DNA from 2 places in the Bradyrhizobium sp. P3_C3 genome. Region 1 is predicted to be linked to the other one. Evidence: riboswitches for the same ligand, from Rfam matches in the RefSeq annotation. Region 1 holds a riboswitch; the other holds the start of a gene.
What was found. Region 1 has a riboswitch for cobalamin ahead of AC1DW2_RS09485 (TonB-dependent receptor). Riboswitches for the same ligand answer to the same signal wherever they lie in the genome.

Region 2: it holds a riboswitch for cobalamin, as region 1 does, so the genes downstream of both, AC1DW2_RS08125 (TonB-dependent receptor) here and AC1DW2_RS09485 (TonB-dependent receptor) in region 1, are expected to answer to the same signal.

The regions. Positions count from the first base shown of each region.
Region 1 covers NZ_JBFUGY010000006.1:141,437-149,079, reverse strand. Annotated here, with positions in the region: gene cobF (precorrin-6A synthase (deacetylating)) at 1-398, shown strand, start outside; gene cobT (nicotinate-nucleotide--dimethylbenzimidazole phosphoribosyltransferase) at 409-1,461, shown strand; gene AC1DW2_RS09490 (histidine phosphatase family protein) at 1,468-2,040, opposite strand; cobalamin riboswitch at 2,112-2,313, shown strand; gene AC1DW2_RS09485 (TonB-dependent receptor) at 2,429-4,801, shown strand; gene AC1DW2_RS09480 (PepSY domain-containing protein) at 4,814-6,235, shown strand; partial or broken gene AC1DW2_RS09475 (maleate cis-trans isomerase family protein) at 6,358-7,097, shown strand; gene hydA (dihydropyrimidinase) at 7,110-7,643, shown strand, end outside.
Region 2 covers NZ_JBFUGY010000005.1:118,798-126,440, forward strand. Annotated here, with positions in the region: gene AC1DW2_RS08105 (efflux RND transporter permease subunit) at 1-1,799, opposite strand, end outside; gene AC1DW2_RS08110 (efflux RND transporter periplasmic adaptor subunit) at 1,796-3,229, opposite strand; gene AC1DW2_RS08115 (FixH family protein) at 3,314-3,706, opposite strand; gene AC1DW2_RS08120 (hypothetical protein) at 3,809-4,174, opposite strand; cobalamin riboswitch at 4,405-4,612, shown strand; gene AC1DW2_RS08125 (TonB-dependent receptor) at 4,813-7,161, shown strand; gene AC1DW2_RS08130 (GFA family protein) at 7,300-7,643, shown strand, end outside.

The sequences.
Region 1 (7,643 bases):
ATTCCTCGCTGCGCATTGCGCGGCGGCTCGATCCCTTGCCTGATATCGACGTCGTGCCCGGCATCACTTCGATCCAGGCGCTGTGCGCGGCGCATGCGCTGCCGCTCAACGACATCGGCGAGCCTTTCCTGGTCACGACGGGACGCCGCTTGCGCGAAGGCGGCTGGCCGCAGGGCGTCGACACCGTGGTGGTGATGCTCGACGGCGGCACCGCGTTCCAGTCGCTCGATCCAGCCGGGCTGCACATCTGGTGGGGCGCCTATCTCGGCATGCCCGATCAGATCGTCATGTCGGGCGTTCTGGCCGAGATCGGCCCGCACATCGTCGCCGCGCGACAGGATGCGCGCGAGCGGCAAGGCTGGATCATGGACAGCTACATTCTCAAGCGCAGGCCGTAAGCGAGGCAGCATGCTCCCCGATTGGGTCACCCGGAAATGCCCAGATGTCTCCGCTGTCCATCGCGAGGTGGCGCTCGCGCGGCAGGCGCAACTCACAAAACCGGCCGGCGCGCTCGGCCGGCTGGAGCAGCTTGCGGTCGAGCTTGCGGGCCTGCAAGCGACCGAGCAGCCGCGCGCCGCGCGGGTGCCGATCATCGTCTTCGCCGGCGATCACGGCATCGTCGCGCAGGGCGTGTCGGCCTATCCGCAAGGAGTGACCATCGCGATGATGGCGAATTTTGCCTCGGGCGGTGCCGCGATCTCGGTGCTGGCGCGTGAGCTTGGCTCAAACCTTGAGGTCGTCGACGCCGGTACGCTGGCGCAGGAGGAGATGGCCGGAATCGTCACCGACAAGCCGCGCCGGGGCACGCGCGACTTCAGCGTGGAAGCCGCGCTCACCCCCACGGAGCTGGCATTCGCCTTCGAAGCCGGTCAGCGCGCAGTCGCGCGCGCGGCAGCCGGCAGGCCCGATCTTCTGATCTTCGGCGAGATGGGCATCGGCAATACCACGACGTCGGCCGCGATTGCGGCGAGCCTGCTCGGCATCAGTGCCGAGGAGATCGCGGGCAGCGGTACCGGCGTCGACGCGGCCGGCCGCGCGCACAAGGCGGGTGTGATCGATGCGGCGATTGCGCATCACGGCATTGCGGGCGCTTCGCCGGAAAAAATCCTGTGCGCCGTCGGCGGCCTCGAAATCGCGGCGATTTGCGGCGCCATCATTGCGGCTGCGCAAGCCCGCATTCCCGTGTTGATCGATGGCTTCATCGTATCGGTGGCGGCGCTGGCGGCGGTGCGGCTGAACCCGTCGTGCCAGCCATTCCTGCTGCCGTCGCATCAATCGGCGGAGCAGGGGCATCGGCTGGTGCTGCGTGCGCTGAACGTGCAGCCGTTGATCAGCCTCGATCTCAGGCTCGGCGAAGGATCGGGTGCGGCCATCGCGCTGCCGCTGGTGCGGCTCGCGTGCAGCCTTCACAACGGCATGGCGACCTTCGCGCAGGCCAATGTACCGGATCGCCCGGCCTGACCCGGCTCAAGCCGCGCGCTGATTGACCGCGACGACGCGCCAGCCGGTGGCGAGCCGGTCGATCCGGGTCAGTGAAAACGGATCGATCACGAAGCGCAGGGCCGCTTGTGGTGTCAGGTCCAGCGCAATGCAGAGTGCGGCGCGGATGGTGCCGGAATGGACGACGAGCGTTGCTGAGCCGGCGCCGATTTGCGCGAGACCCAGCCGCACACGCGCGACCTGATCCTCAAAGCTTTCGCCGCCCGGCGGCCGCGCGTGCGCCGGATCGCTCCAGAACTGCGCATAGGCCTCGCCGCCGGTCGCGGCGAGCCCGTCATGCCGCCGGCCGGTCCAGTCGCCAAAATCCTGCTCGCCAAATTCGGGCACCAACGCGGGTTCGAGTCCCAGCGCGCGCGCCGTCTCAACCGTGCGTCGCGCCGGGCTCGCAAAGCTCGCAGCATCTGGCGGGAGCCTCTGCCGCAACGCCTCCAGTTGCACGCGATCGCCGAGATCGGCGGGCGCGTCGGCCGCGTGGATCGTCCCTTTGACGCCGTCGACGGGCGCATGCCGTATCAGCCAGAGGAAGGTCTCGCCTTCCATGCCTATCTCCAAGGAAGTTGGTCGCTGTGGTAATAACGTCGTACCGGCACATTGACTCTGTCTTGTTGGTAATCCTAGATGGCTTTGACGGTTTCCCCGAGTGGGGATGAAAAGGGAATGCGGTGCGGGGATTTTGTCCCCAATGCCGCGGCTGCCCCCGCAACTGTAAGCGGCGAATCTTGCGTCACGAGCCACTGGGTATCTCGGTCCCGGGAAGGCGATGCAAGGTACTGACCCGCGAGCCAGGAGACCTGCCGTCAGCCGTGGTCACACGCGAAGATGTCGGTCGGGGAGTACAGACATTCGGCTTCATCGGAAGGCTCAAAGGCCGGAGGTGGGACCTGGTTCGCTGTGACGTGCCACTGACGTCATACCGAGGTCCCGAACTGTGTCTTCCATTCGTCTTGTACGACCGCGTTGCTTCCTGCTCGCTTCCGCCGCGCTTACTTCATTYGCAGTCGCCGATCTGCCCGCAGCGCTGGCGCAGCAGGCCCGCGAGCCGCTGCCGCCGGTCGAGGTGTCGCCCGCCCAATCCCGCAAACCGGCAAAGCCGGCGGCCCGGGACGCGCAGAGCCCACGCCGCGCAGCATCGCGCAGGCCAGCGGCCGCATCGGCCGCGGCCAAGCCCGTCGTGCCGACCGCGGCGGCGCAGACGCCGCTCAACACCAATGTGGTTGCCGAGAGCGCCTCGCGCCTCGGCCTGACCGTGCAGGAGACACCCGCGACCGTCGAAGTCATCTCGGCCGAGACCATGCGGGAGCAGGGCTATCGCACCGTGTCGGAGGTTGCGCAGGGCGCGGTCGGTGTCACCTCCGGCGACAATCCGGCCGAGCCCGCGGCTTTCTCCATGCGTGGCTTCACCAACAGCCAGATCAACATGCTCTACAACGGCATCAAGATCGGTCCGCAGAACATGACCTCGCGGATCACGGATACGGCCAATCTCGCAGCCGTGGAATTTTTGAAAGGCCCGGCCTCGCTGATGTCGGGCGAAGGTGCCGCCGGTGGCGCAATCAACTTGATCACGAAGCAGCCACACACCGGGCCGATCCGGAATGAAGCCGACTTTTCCTGGGATTCGCTCAACTCGTTCGGCGTCCATTACGGCTCGGGCGGCAGCACCAATTTGCAGGGGCTCGACTACCGCTTCGACATCAGCCGCGCCTCGCTCAATGGCTTTGCCGACGACACCAATACCAAGACGCTGGATGTGTCTGGCCAGCTCAATTACCGCATCTCCGACAGTCTCAAGATCTGGGGCGCGATCGAGTACCGGGAAGATCGCTCGAAGGCCTATTGGGGCGCACCGCTGGTACCGATCGCCTTCAGCGGTTCGCATGCGACGAGCGGCATTGTTTCGGGTAATTACGTCTCGAACTTCAACAAAACGAATCTCGGTGCGATCACGATCGACGATCGTACCTTCAACACCAATTACAACGTTCTCGACAACCGCAACGTGGCACAAGAGGTGTGGCTGCGCGGCGGCTTCGAACTGAAGCTGGCGCCTGACCTGACGCTGAAGAGCCAAGCCTATGCCTATGGCGCGGAGCGTACCTGGTTCAACAACGAGATCGAGGCTTTCAATGCCAGTACGGGCCTGCCCAACTCGAACATGGTCGATCGCGAGCGCTTCTATGTTGCACATAGCCAACGCCTTGTCGGCAACATTACCGACCTGATTTGGGACGCTAATATCGCAGGCTTCGACAACCGCCTGGTCACGACACTTTCGTCCAGCTATCTCGATTTCGTCAGGCCGGGCGCGGCCAACTTCCCGGACGATTACGTCTCGCTCGTCAATCCCGACCGTGGCCTTTACGGCCTGCTCACGACGCAGCAGCAGACCGCGCGCATCGACAACGAGGCGCTGTCGTTCGAGGACCGGGTGAAGCTCACGCGAACCTTCGCGCTGGTCGGCGGCCTCCGCGTCGAGCATATCGGGCTTGACCGCAACTCGACCGACGCCGCCGGGCTGGAAAAGGCGAACTTCCCGTTCTCGAAGTCCTGGGTCCCGACGACGGGGCGCATTGGCTATACCTGGGACGCCGTTCCCGGCCTGACCTTCTTCAGTCAGTACGCGACCGGTGCTGATGTCTCAGCCAACAACATCTTCCTGCTTGGGCCAGCCCAGCCGCTCGACCTGACGACCTCGCGCACCTATGAGACGGGCGTCAAGCATCTGTTGTGGAACAACAGGGCGGAATGGTCGTTCTCGGCCTACGATATCCAGCGCAAGAACGTCTATGCGGCGGCTGGCGGCATGCAGCTCAACATCGCGGGACGGCAGGAGTCGAAGGGCGTCGAGCTCGCTGCGGCCATCCGGCCGATCGAGCCCCTGCGGCTCTGGGGCAACATCGCCTATGTCGATGCGCGCTACGCCGACTACAATTTCGTCGGCGGTTCGTTCTCCGGCAACACGCCGCCGAACGTGCCGCGTGTCGTGGCCAATGCCGGTGCGTCGTACCGGTTCTTCACGCCCTGGCCGGTGGAGCTCGGCATCACGGGCCGCTATGTCGGCGACCGCTACAACACCGATGCCAACGTCGTGACGATGAAGGCCTACACCGTCGCCGACGTCTACGCCTTCGTCGACATCCCGAAGACGGTGTTCAACGCGGTCGACCAGGCCCGTCTGGGCTTCCGCGTGCGCAACATCACCGACAAGCGCTACGCGATCTGGGGCGATCCGTTCTATCCCGACCAGATCCTGCTCGGTGCGCCCAGGACCTATGAGCTCTCGGCCGCGTTCAAATGGTAGGGCGCTGACCACATGATGAACGCGATCGTGCTGCTGCATCGCTGGCTCGGGATCGCGTTCTGCCTGCTGTTCGCGATGTGGTTCGCGAGCGGAATCGTGATGCACTTCGTCCCGTTTCCGTCGTTGACGGAAGCGGAACGTTTTTCCGGGCTCGCGCCGGTGGCTGGCGGAGAGGTGAGGATTGCGGTCGCGGATGCCGTCGCCGCGAGCGGGGTCGCGGACGCCACGCGCGTTCGCCTGGTCCAGCGGAGCGACGGGCCGGTCTATGTCGTGTCGGACCCGTCGCGTGTGCGCGCGGTCCATGCCTCCGACGGACGGGATGCATCGGTGACGTCCGTCGACGTCGCGGTCGGTATCGCGCGGGATCATGCCCGGCAACGCGGGCTCGATGCCGCGCGGGCGGCGATGACTTCGGGCGCGGATTATGATCAATGGAGCGTACCCAACGGCTTTGATCGACACCGGCCTCTGTTGCGCGTCGCTCTTGGCGATGCGGCCGGAACCGAGGTCTATGTCTCCTCGCGCACCGGCGAAGTCGTGCTGGATACGACCCGCAGCGAGCGCGGGTGGAATTTGGCCGGCAGCGTCCTGCACTGGATCTATCCGACGGTCCTGAGGAGCAACTGGTCCCTTTGGGATCAGGTGGTCTCGACATTGTCGCTGGTGGCTTTTATCGCCGCGACGCTCGGCGCGGTGCTCGGAATTACCAGGATCAGGATTCGAGGGCGTCGGGTCTCGTCGCCTTATCGCGGCTGGCACGCACTGCATCACATCATTGGTCTCGTCGCGACCGTTTTCGTACTGACCTGGAGTTTCAGTGGCTGGCTCTCGATGGATCACGGCCGGCTGTTCTCGCGCGGGGAGCTGACCCCGACCGAAGCAGGCGTGGTGTATGCCGCGCCGGACTGGACGACGGCCCCACCGGTCGGTCAGCCATCGGCTAGCGAAGTCGAATGGTTCGACGTCAACGGTGTTGTCTACCGGCGCGACCGGATCGGCCTCGCCAGTCAGACCTTAACCAAAACGGAGGAGGCGAGCCGCAGCCGGCAGCTGGCATTCCTCGGCGAGAAGGATGTCCATGACCTGACGACGCGCCTTGCGCCGGGTTGCGGCGCCCCGTCCGTTCTAGCCGACAATGACGACTATCTCGCGCACTCGGCTGTCCCCGGAGCGCCCGTCTATCGCTCCCGATGCGGCGACCTCTGGTTCGACATCGACGGTGCCGACGGCCGCGTGCTGCAAAGACTGGATGCCTCGCGGCGCGCCCATCGCTGGTTCTATAGCGCGCTTCACACGCTCGATTTTCCCGTTCTCATGGCGCATCCGCGTCTGCGCGATATCCTGGTCGTCGGGCTCTGCTTGCTGGGGCTGGCATTTTCTGTCACCGGCATCGTCATCGGCTGGCGGCGCTTGCGGTCGACCTTCGCGGCTTGAGCTGCGTATCGAACAAATCATATGCGCCATGCAAATTGCGGGTTGCGCGGGCGATGGCAGGCGCGGATGATCGTCCGAGGGGGGCGCCGCGGTGCGCTCTCTCAATGGGGCGATCGTGATCGATGTCAATTCAGCGCAAGCGTCTCGGCATGATGACCCCGTCGTCCAACTCGGTGCTGGAGCCCGTCACCAGTTCCATGCTGCATGGCGTGGCCGGCGTCACCGCTCATTTCTCGCGCTTCCGCGTTACCGAGATCGCGCTCGATGCCGCGGCGCTGAACCAGTTCGATGCCTCGGTGATGCTGCCGGCGGCGGATCTGCTGGCGGATGCCAGGGTCGATGCCATTGCCTGGAACGGCACGTCGGCAAGCTGGCTCGGTATCGGCCGCGACCGGAGCCTGTGCGAGGCGATCGCGGCGCGGACCGATGTCCCGGCGACGACCTCCACGCTCGCCTGTATAGACGCCGTCCGCGCGCTCGGCGCCGGACGCGTCGGCCTGGTCTCACCCTATACGGACGACGTGCAACGGCGGATCGGCGAAGTCTGGGCCGAGGAGGGGATCGCCCCTCATGCCGAGCGGCATCTCGGCCTGCGCGATAATTGTTCCTTCGGTGAGTCACGCCCGCGACGATCGCCGACATGATCCGCGCGGTCGCGGCGGACGGCGCCGATGCCGTCGTCATTCTCTGCACCAATCTCGACGGCGCCGCGCTGGCGGCCGCGCTCGAACGGGAGTTGGGCATCGCCGTGCTGGACTCGGTCGCGGTCACGCTGTGGCGGACGCTCGAACTCGCCGGTGGCGACATCGCGGCCCTTGCGGCGTGGGGCCGGATCTTCCAGACATCCGCGATCATCAAGTGACGGAGCCCTCCTGTGACGCAGCTCGATCTCGCCATTCGCGGCGGCACCATCGTGACGGCCAGCGACGAGTTTCGCGCCGATATCGGCATTCGCGACGGACGCATCGTCAACATCGCCGACCGCATTGAAGGTGCGGCGCGCGAGATCGACGCGACAGGTCTGCTGGCGCTGCCGGGCGGGATCGACAGCCACGTCCACATCTCCCAGGCCTCCGGACCCGATGTCGTGATGGCCGACGATTTTGCTTCGGCAACGCGCGCGGCGGCGGCCGGCGGCAACACCATGGTGCTGCCCTTCGCGCTCCAGGAGAAGGGGACGTCGCTGCGCACCTGCGTCGAGAACTACCGCAAGCTCGCCGAGGGCGAGTGCTACATCGACACCGCCTTCCACCTCATCATCTCCGACCCCACCGCAGTCGTGCTCGGGGAGCTGCCGGCTCTCGTCAAGGATGGCTACACTTCGTTCAAGGTGTTCATGACCTATGACGACCTCGTGCTCAGCGACAAGCAGTTGCTGGAAGTGTTCGACGTCGCGCGCCGCGAGGAG
Region 2 (7,643 bases), on a different contig from region 1:
CGTCCCGCCTTGCCGTAGACCGAAGCGACCTCCGGAAACGACTTGATGATGCGGTCCTGCATCTGCATCAGTTCGGCCGCCTTGGTGACCGAGATGCCGGGCAGCGTCGTTGGCATGTAGAGCAGCGTTCCCTCGTTCAACGCCGGCATGAACTCGGTGCCGAGCTGGCGCGCCGGCCAGATCGTCACCGCAAGCACGACGAGCGAAGCCAGGATAACCAGCGTCTTGGCGCGCAGAACCCCCTTGATCACGGGACGGTAGGCCCAGATCAGGAAGCGGTTGATGACGTTCCTGCTCTCCGGGACGATCCTGCCGCGGACGAAGATCACCATCAGCGCCGGCACCAGGGTGACGGACAGCAAGGCCGCGGCGGCCATGGAGAAGGTTTTCGTGAACGCCAGCGGACTGAACAATCGGCCCTCCTGCGATTCCAGCGTGAAGATCGGCATGAACGACACGGTGATGATCAACAGGCTGAAGAAGAGCGCGGGGCCGACCTCGGATGCTGCGTCGATCAGAACCTGCACGCGCGACTGATCGGGCCTCGCCCGTTCGAGGTGCTTGTGTGCGTTCTCGATCATGACGATGGCGGCGTCCACCATGGCGCCGATCGCAATCGCGATGCCGCCGAGGCTCATGATGTTCGATCCCAGCCCGAGCAGCTTCATGGCGCCAAACGCCATCAACACGCCGACCGGCAACATCAGGATCGCGACGAGTGCGCTGCGGACATGCAGAAGGAACACGATGCAGACGAGCCCGACGACGATGCTCTCCTCGAACAGGGTATGCTTGAGGGTATCGATGGCCGCGTAGATCAGGTTCGACCGGTCGTAGACCGGCACGATCTCGACCGATTTCGGCAGGCTGCTCGCGATCTCCCTGAAGCGCTTCTTGACGTTTTCGATGACGTCGAGGGCGTTGACGCCGAACCGCTGCAGCACGATGCCGCTTGCGACCTCGCCCTCGCCGTTCAATTCGGCGATGCCGCGCCGCTCGTCGGGCCCGAGCTCGACGTTGGCGACGTCCCGCAGGAGCACCGGGGTGCCGTTGCTCGTCTTCAGCACGATGTTGCCGAGATCGTTGATGCTCTTGATGTAGCCCTTGCCGCGGATGACGTATTCGAACTCGGAGAGCTCGACGGTGCGGCCGCCGACGTCGGCGTTGCTGGCGCGGATCGCCTCACGTATTTTTTGCATGCTGATGCCGCGGTCGCGCATCCGCTGCGGGTCGAGGACCACGTTGTACTGCTTGACGAAGCCGCCGACGCTGGCGACCTCGGCGACGCCTTCGGCCTTGGCCAGCGCGAACTTCAGATTCCAGTCCTGGATCGTGCGCGTGTCCGCAAGGTTCAATTCCTTCGATATGACGGCGTATTGGTAGACCCAGCCGACACCGGTGGCGTCAGGCCCGATGGTCGGGGTCACGCCGGCGGGAAGCCTGGACGCCGCGCCGTTCAGGAATTCCATGACGCGCGACCGCGCCCAATAGATGTCGGTGCCGTCCTCGAAGATCACATAGACGAAGGAGACGCCAAAGAACGAGAAGCCGCGTACGACCTTCGATTTCGGCACGGTGAGCATCGCCGTCGTCAGCGGATAGGTGACCTGATCCTCGATCACCTGCGGCGCCTGGCCGGGATACTCGGTGTAGACGATGACCTGCGTATCCGAGAGGTCCGGGATCGCATCCAGCGGAAGGTGAACCAGGGCATAGAGGCCGGCGGCAGCCGCGAAGCCGGTCCCGAACAGCACGAGCAGCAGATTGCGCGCCGACCAGGCGATGATGCGGGCGATCATTTGTGATCTCCCGTTGCATCGCCAGGGCCGGCGTCGGTGGCCTGGGATGCCGCCTCGCCAAACCCCTTCAGCGCCGCCTTCAGGTTGCTTTCCGCATCGATAAGGAAGTTGGCGGAGGTCACCACCGCCTCGCCGTCCGCGAGACCCTGGCGCACCTCGACATAGCCGCCGCCGCGACGGCCGAGCTTGACTTCCCGCGGCTCGAAACGCCCTTCCCCCTTGTCGACGAGCACGGCCTGCCGGCTGCCGGTGTCGAGCACCGCGCTGTCCTGTATCGCCAGGACGGGCGCGGCATCGGCCGTGTCGATGTCGGCATCGACGTACATGTCGGGCAGCAGCACCGCGTCCGGATTGGCGAGCTCGATCCTGATGCGAACGGTGCGCGTGTCGCGGTTCACCTGCGGATAGACGACGGCGATTGTCCCGGTGAAGGTCCGGCCGGGGAAACTGCGCGCGCGCACCGCGACTGACTGCCCCACCGCGATGTTGCCGAGATCGCGCTCGGCCACGTCGACCAGCGCCCAGACCACCGAGGTGTCCGCGATCCGGAACAGAACGTCGCCGGGATTGGCCCGCATCCCTTCGATCGCATTGCGTTCGAGCACGACCCCGTCGCGCGGTGCAGACCAGCGTATGGCGACGGGCGCGGTGTGCGTCTTGTCCATCTCCGCAATGACGGACTCGGGAACGTCGAGATTGACCAGCCGCTGTCGCGAGCCGCGGCCGTACATCTCGACACCGCCGACCGTCTTGGAGGTGATCGTCGCGAGATATTCCGCCGCCGCGGACGCCACCGCCGAACTGTAGATTTCCATCAGCGGCTGGCCGGCCTTCACGCGCGTGCCAGTGGTCACGTCGGCGACCTTCTGCACGAAGCTTTCGGCGCGCATCGCGATCACCGACACGCGGCGTTCATCGAGCTGGATCGTGCCGGGCGCCTTCACCGAGACCCGGATCGAGCGCCGCGCGACGGGCTCGGACTTCACGCCCGCGCGCTGGATCTTGCCGGGCGACAGCTTCACTGTGCCGTCGTCGGTATCGTCGCCTTCGTAAACGGCGACATAGTCCATCCCCATCGGATCCTTCTTTGGGACGGTCGATGTATCGGGCAGCCCCATGGGATTGCGGTAGTAGAGGATCTTTCGCGGCGACGCCGCCTGCGCCTTCGGGGGCGCCGGCGCGACGGCCGCTCCGTCGTCGTCGTAGACCGGCAGATAGTCCCGCCCGCGGTCGTCCTTCTTCGGACCAGCAGACCAGAGCGGCGCACCGCTTGGATCGCGGTAGTAGAGCGGCGTTCGCTCCGCGGCAGCCGCAGCCGATGATATGTCGGCCTCAGCGAGCCAGCCCGCACCGTTCGAATGCCAGTAGTAGCCGGCCAGGACCAGGCCGCCGCCCAGCGCAAGTGCCGTCAGGAGACGCAGCGTTTTCATATGGTGTTTCCGCGCGCCCGGGAGCGCGCGTCCGTGTGAAGGAAAAAGGGGAATGTCGGGCGCTGCCGGGCAGCGCCCGAACGCTCACTTGACCACCGTGACGATCACCTTGCCGGTGACGGTCTCCGGTTCGCCCTGCACCTTCACGGACAGCGTCATCTGGTAGTGTCCAGCCATCGGCAGGTCCGTCTTGAAGGCGTACACACCCGGCTCCCTGGACGGCAGCGGCGCGACCGCCGATTCCATCTCGGCCATCCCGTCCGGGGCCATGTCGAGGCGGCTTTTGAAGATGACTGCGTCCGGTATCGGCTTGCCGGTCTGCTTGTTCGTCAGGCGAACGGCGAGCGTGACGTCTTCGCCCTTCTTCATCTGCGGAGTGACGGGCTCGAAGGCGTAGTCGCCCGCGCCCGCCATCGCGGCGGAAGCGGCAAGCGAAAGGGTGGCGGCGAGAGCCGCGGTGCTGATTTTGGAAAGCATTGTCCTGTCCTCATGAATTGATCTTTCGCCGTGGCGCGTGAAGCGCGCACGTCAGTCGTCGTCGCGAGCAGGCACGCCGCTCGCGTCTCGGGCTTTGCGAGATCAGATTCGAGGAGGTCGGAAAGGAGGACTGCCGCCGCGGAAGGAAACGACCTGATCCGGGGGAATAGCCATCGTGCTGGCCATGACGGCGAGACGTTCGAACGCCATGGGCCTGACATCACCAAGCGCGATGATCCCGCCAACGCAGCAGAAGCCCATCCCGCACTTGTAGCCGCCGCTATGGGAGCCCGTTCCCTTCATGTCGGGACAACAATCGTCCATCGACATGTCGGCGTCGCCGCTCATGTGCATGGCCGTCTGCATGCCATCCGACGACATTGCGAGGTTCGCCGCGGACACGCCAACCGGCAGCATCGCCAGGGATATGGCGATGGCGACTGCCAGGATGGTACGGACGAACTGCATCAATATCGACTTACCTTGTCGGGCCGGAACTCGGCCTCAGTAGCATATTCGGACACCAAAGGCAGTCATTGATCGTGGTCAAGCGTCCGTTACCCAGGCTCGCACGGAGGCCGGGTTGGACGTTTCGACGCAGCCCTAGGACTATCGTGCAAAACAGCAACACAAGGCCACCATCGACCGACCGGCCCGTCGAACAGCCCGCGCGGATGTTGACGCGCTCATCCCCTGATGCCAGTTTCGTGATCGGTAGTGTCCGCAAGGACTCTTCAAGGGAATGCGGTGCGTCCACCTCAGTGGGCAATTCCGCGGCTGCCCCCGCAACTGTAGGCGGATAGCCGACGACCAAACGAACCACTGGAGCCCCGCTTGGGCCTCTGGGAAGGTGGTCGAAGGCGATGACCCGCGAGCCAGGAAACCTGCTACCAGCCATGGTCACGCGCGAACGCATTGGGCGGGGTGCCCTGATGTCGGACAAGTAGCCGGTGCATCCGCCGCCTGGGGCGAAGGTGGATGACTAAGGCAACCGCGGTGACGGTTTGTTTGCGTCGCCGCAGAGCGTTGTCGTGCAAAATCTTCATTTCCGTGCTGGCGCAAGGCCAGCGTTATCGCGTGCTTTCCTGATTACTCTGCTCTCGTCGGTGTCCTTGTCGTCCGCGGCGCTCGCGCAAAGCGCGACGCAGGACAACCGCTCCCGGGAGGTCGGTCCGGTGATCGTGTCGCCGCCTGCGCCGCGACAGGCTCCTGCCGTCAGCCCGGGCACTCAGAAGCAGCGCGCGGCCCGGCGCGCCGCGGGACGCAATCGTGGCGCCCCTGCTGTCGCCGTTCCGGCCGCGCAAGCTCCGAGCGGCCCGGTGCAGACGCCGCTCAACACGGCAGCCGTCACCGACGTCGGCTCCCGGCTCGGCATCACGGCGCGCGAGATGCCGGCGACCGTCGAGGTCATCAGTCAGCGGACGATGCAGGACCTGGGCATCCGGACCACGACCGACGTCGCCAAGGCTGCAGTCGGCGTCACCGGCGGCGATGCGCCCGGCGCGCCCGCCATCTTCTCGATGCGTGGCTTTTCCGGCGACCAGATCTCCACGCTCTACAACGGCATCCCGATCGGGCCGTCGACCATGACCGGCCGTCCCATGGACGTGGCTGGCCTCCAGCAGGTCGAGATCATCAAGGGACCGGACTCGCTGGTGGCGGGCCTCGGTGCGACCGGCGGCGCCATCAACTACGTGAACAAGGCGCCGCACACCGGACCAATCGTCAACGACGCCTTCACCTCCTACGATTCCTTCAACGGCTATCGCGCCGGTTACGGATCGGGCGGCAGCACGCTGATCAACGGCCTCGACTACCGCTTCGACATCAGCCATTTCAACAACAAGGGCTTTATCGACGACACCTATTCGAAGCTCAGCAACGTCTCGGGCCAGCTGAACTATCGCGTCAACGAGAACCTGAGGATCTGGGGCGCGACCGAATACAGGCAGGACAACGACCGCTTCTACTGGGGGACGCCGCTGGTGCCGGCGAACGCGCCGGGCATCGTGCCGACGTATGGCGTCGTCTCCGGCCTCTGGAGCAACTATTACCTCGGCGGCGGCACGCCGGTCCCGGTCACCATCGACGCGCGCACGCTGACCACGAACTACAACGTGCTCGACAATCACAGCGGCGCCAACGAGCTCTGGCTGCGCAGCGGCTTTCAATGGGACATCACCAACAACATCTCGCTGAAGAGCCAGGTCTATGGCTATGACGCCCACCGGCACTGGTTCAACAACGAGATCTCGTCGTTTGACCAGACCGTAGGCAATTTCGCAGGCGCGCAGAGCATCTACCGCGAGCGCCTGGCGCTCGATCACGCACAGCGACTCTACGGCAACATCACCGACCTCACCGTCAATTCCAATCTCGGCGGAATGGACAATCGCTTCGTCGCCACCGTGGCGGCGAGCAGCAACCAGTTCAACGTCTCGCAGGACACGCTGTTCTTCAATGACTACGTCGACCTCCTCAATCCGGACCGCGGCCTCTACGGCCCGCGCAGCGACGAGAAGATCTACACCCATCTCGACACCGCCTCGCTGTCGTTCGAGGACCGGCTCAAGCTGACCTCGACCTTCGCGCTGATCGGCGGCATCCGTTTTGAGAATATCGAGCTGTCGCGGACCCGCTTCGACGAGAATGGCCTCCTGAAAGCCAGCTATCCTTTCTCGAAGACGTTCAATCCGGTCACCGGACGCATCGGCTACACCTGGGACATCGCGCCCGGCGTGATGCTTTACAGCCAGTACGCGACGGCAGCCGACCCGACGGTGGCGAACATCTTCATCCTCAGGCCCACGACGCCGCTGCTGCTCACGACGTCGCGAACCTACGAGACCGGCGTGAAGCTGCTGTCGGCCGACAAGCGCGCGGAGGCCACGTTCTCGGCCTTCGACATCGAGCGCAAGAACGTCTACGTCCCCGAAAGCGGCATCCTCTTCAACGTCGCCGGCAAGATGGCCTCCAAGGGCGTCGAGATCGCCGCCGCGGTCAATCCGGTCGCAGGCCTGAAACTGTGGGGCAACGTCGCCTTCGTGCAGTCGCGCTTCATCGACTTCACCTATGTCGACGGCAATGGCGACTTCCAGTCCTATTCGGGCAAGACGCCGCCCAACGTTCCGAACTTCATCGCCAACGCCGGCGCCTCCTATCGCTTCGACACGAAGCTGCCGGTGGAGATCGGCGGCCTCGTCCGTCACGTCGGCGACCGCTTCAACTTCCAGGACAATCTGGTCACGATGGACGCCTACACGATCTTCGACGCGTTCGCGTTCGTCGATATTCCAAAAGCCTATTTCCCGGGCGTCGACCAGACCCGGATCAGCTTTCGCGTGAGGAACCTAACCAACAAGCTCTACGCGGCCTGGGGCGATCCGGGTTACACCGACCAGATCATCCTGGGCGCGCCGCGCAGCTACGAGGTCGCGGCTTCGTTCAAGTGGTAGTCGCGGATCACCTCGCCCGCGCCGTGGCAGGAGTTGTCACGCGACAGTAGGACGCAATCGCAAATCGATTGCGCCGTTGAAGCCGCAGGTCTCGAGAGCTATCGATCAACGAGACCTGTCTTCCATCGGGAGGAACGCATGAGCACCATCACCGGCGGTTGTCACTGCGGCGCGATCCGCTATCAGGTCGAGGGCGAAGCGATCGTGCACGCGCTGTGTCACTGCCGCGATTGCAGGCTTCACGCGGGCGCTCCCGTCGTCGGCTGGACGATGTACGCGGACGATGCCGTCAAGGTGACCAAGGGCGAGCCCAAGGTCTACAGCTCCTCGGAACATGCGCGGCGGCACTTTTGCGGCGACTGCGGAACCGGCCTGTTTTATGTCAATGCCGACATGTTGCCCGGGGTCATCGACGTCCAGAGCGCGACCTACGACGATCCCGACGCCGTACCGGCGACGATGCACATCCAGGTCGCAGAGCG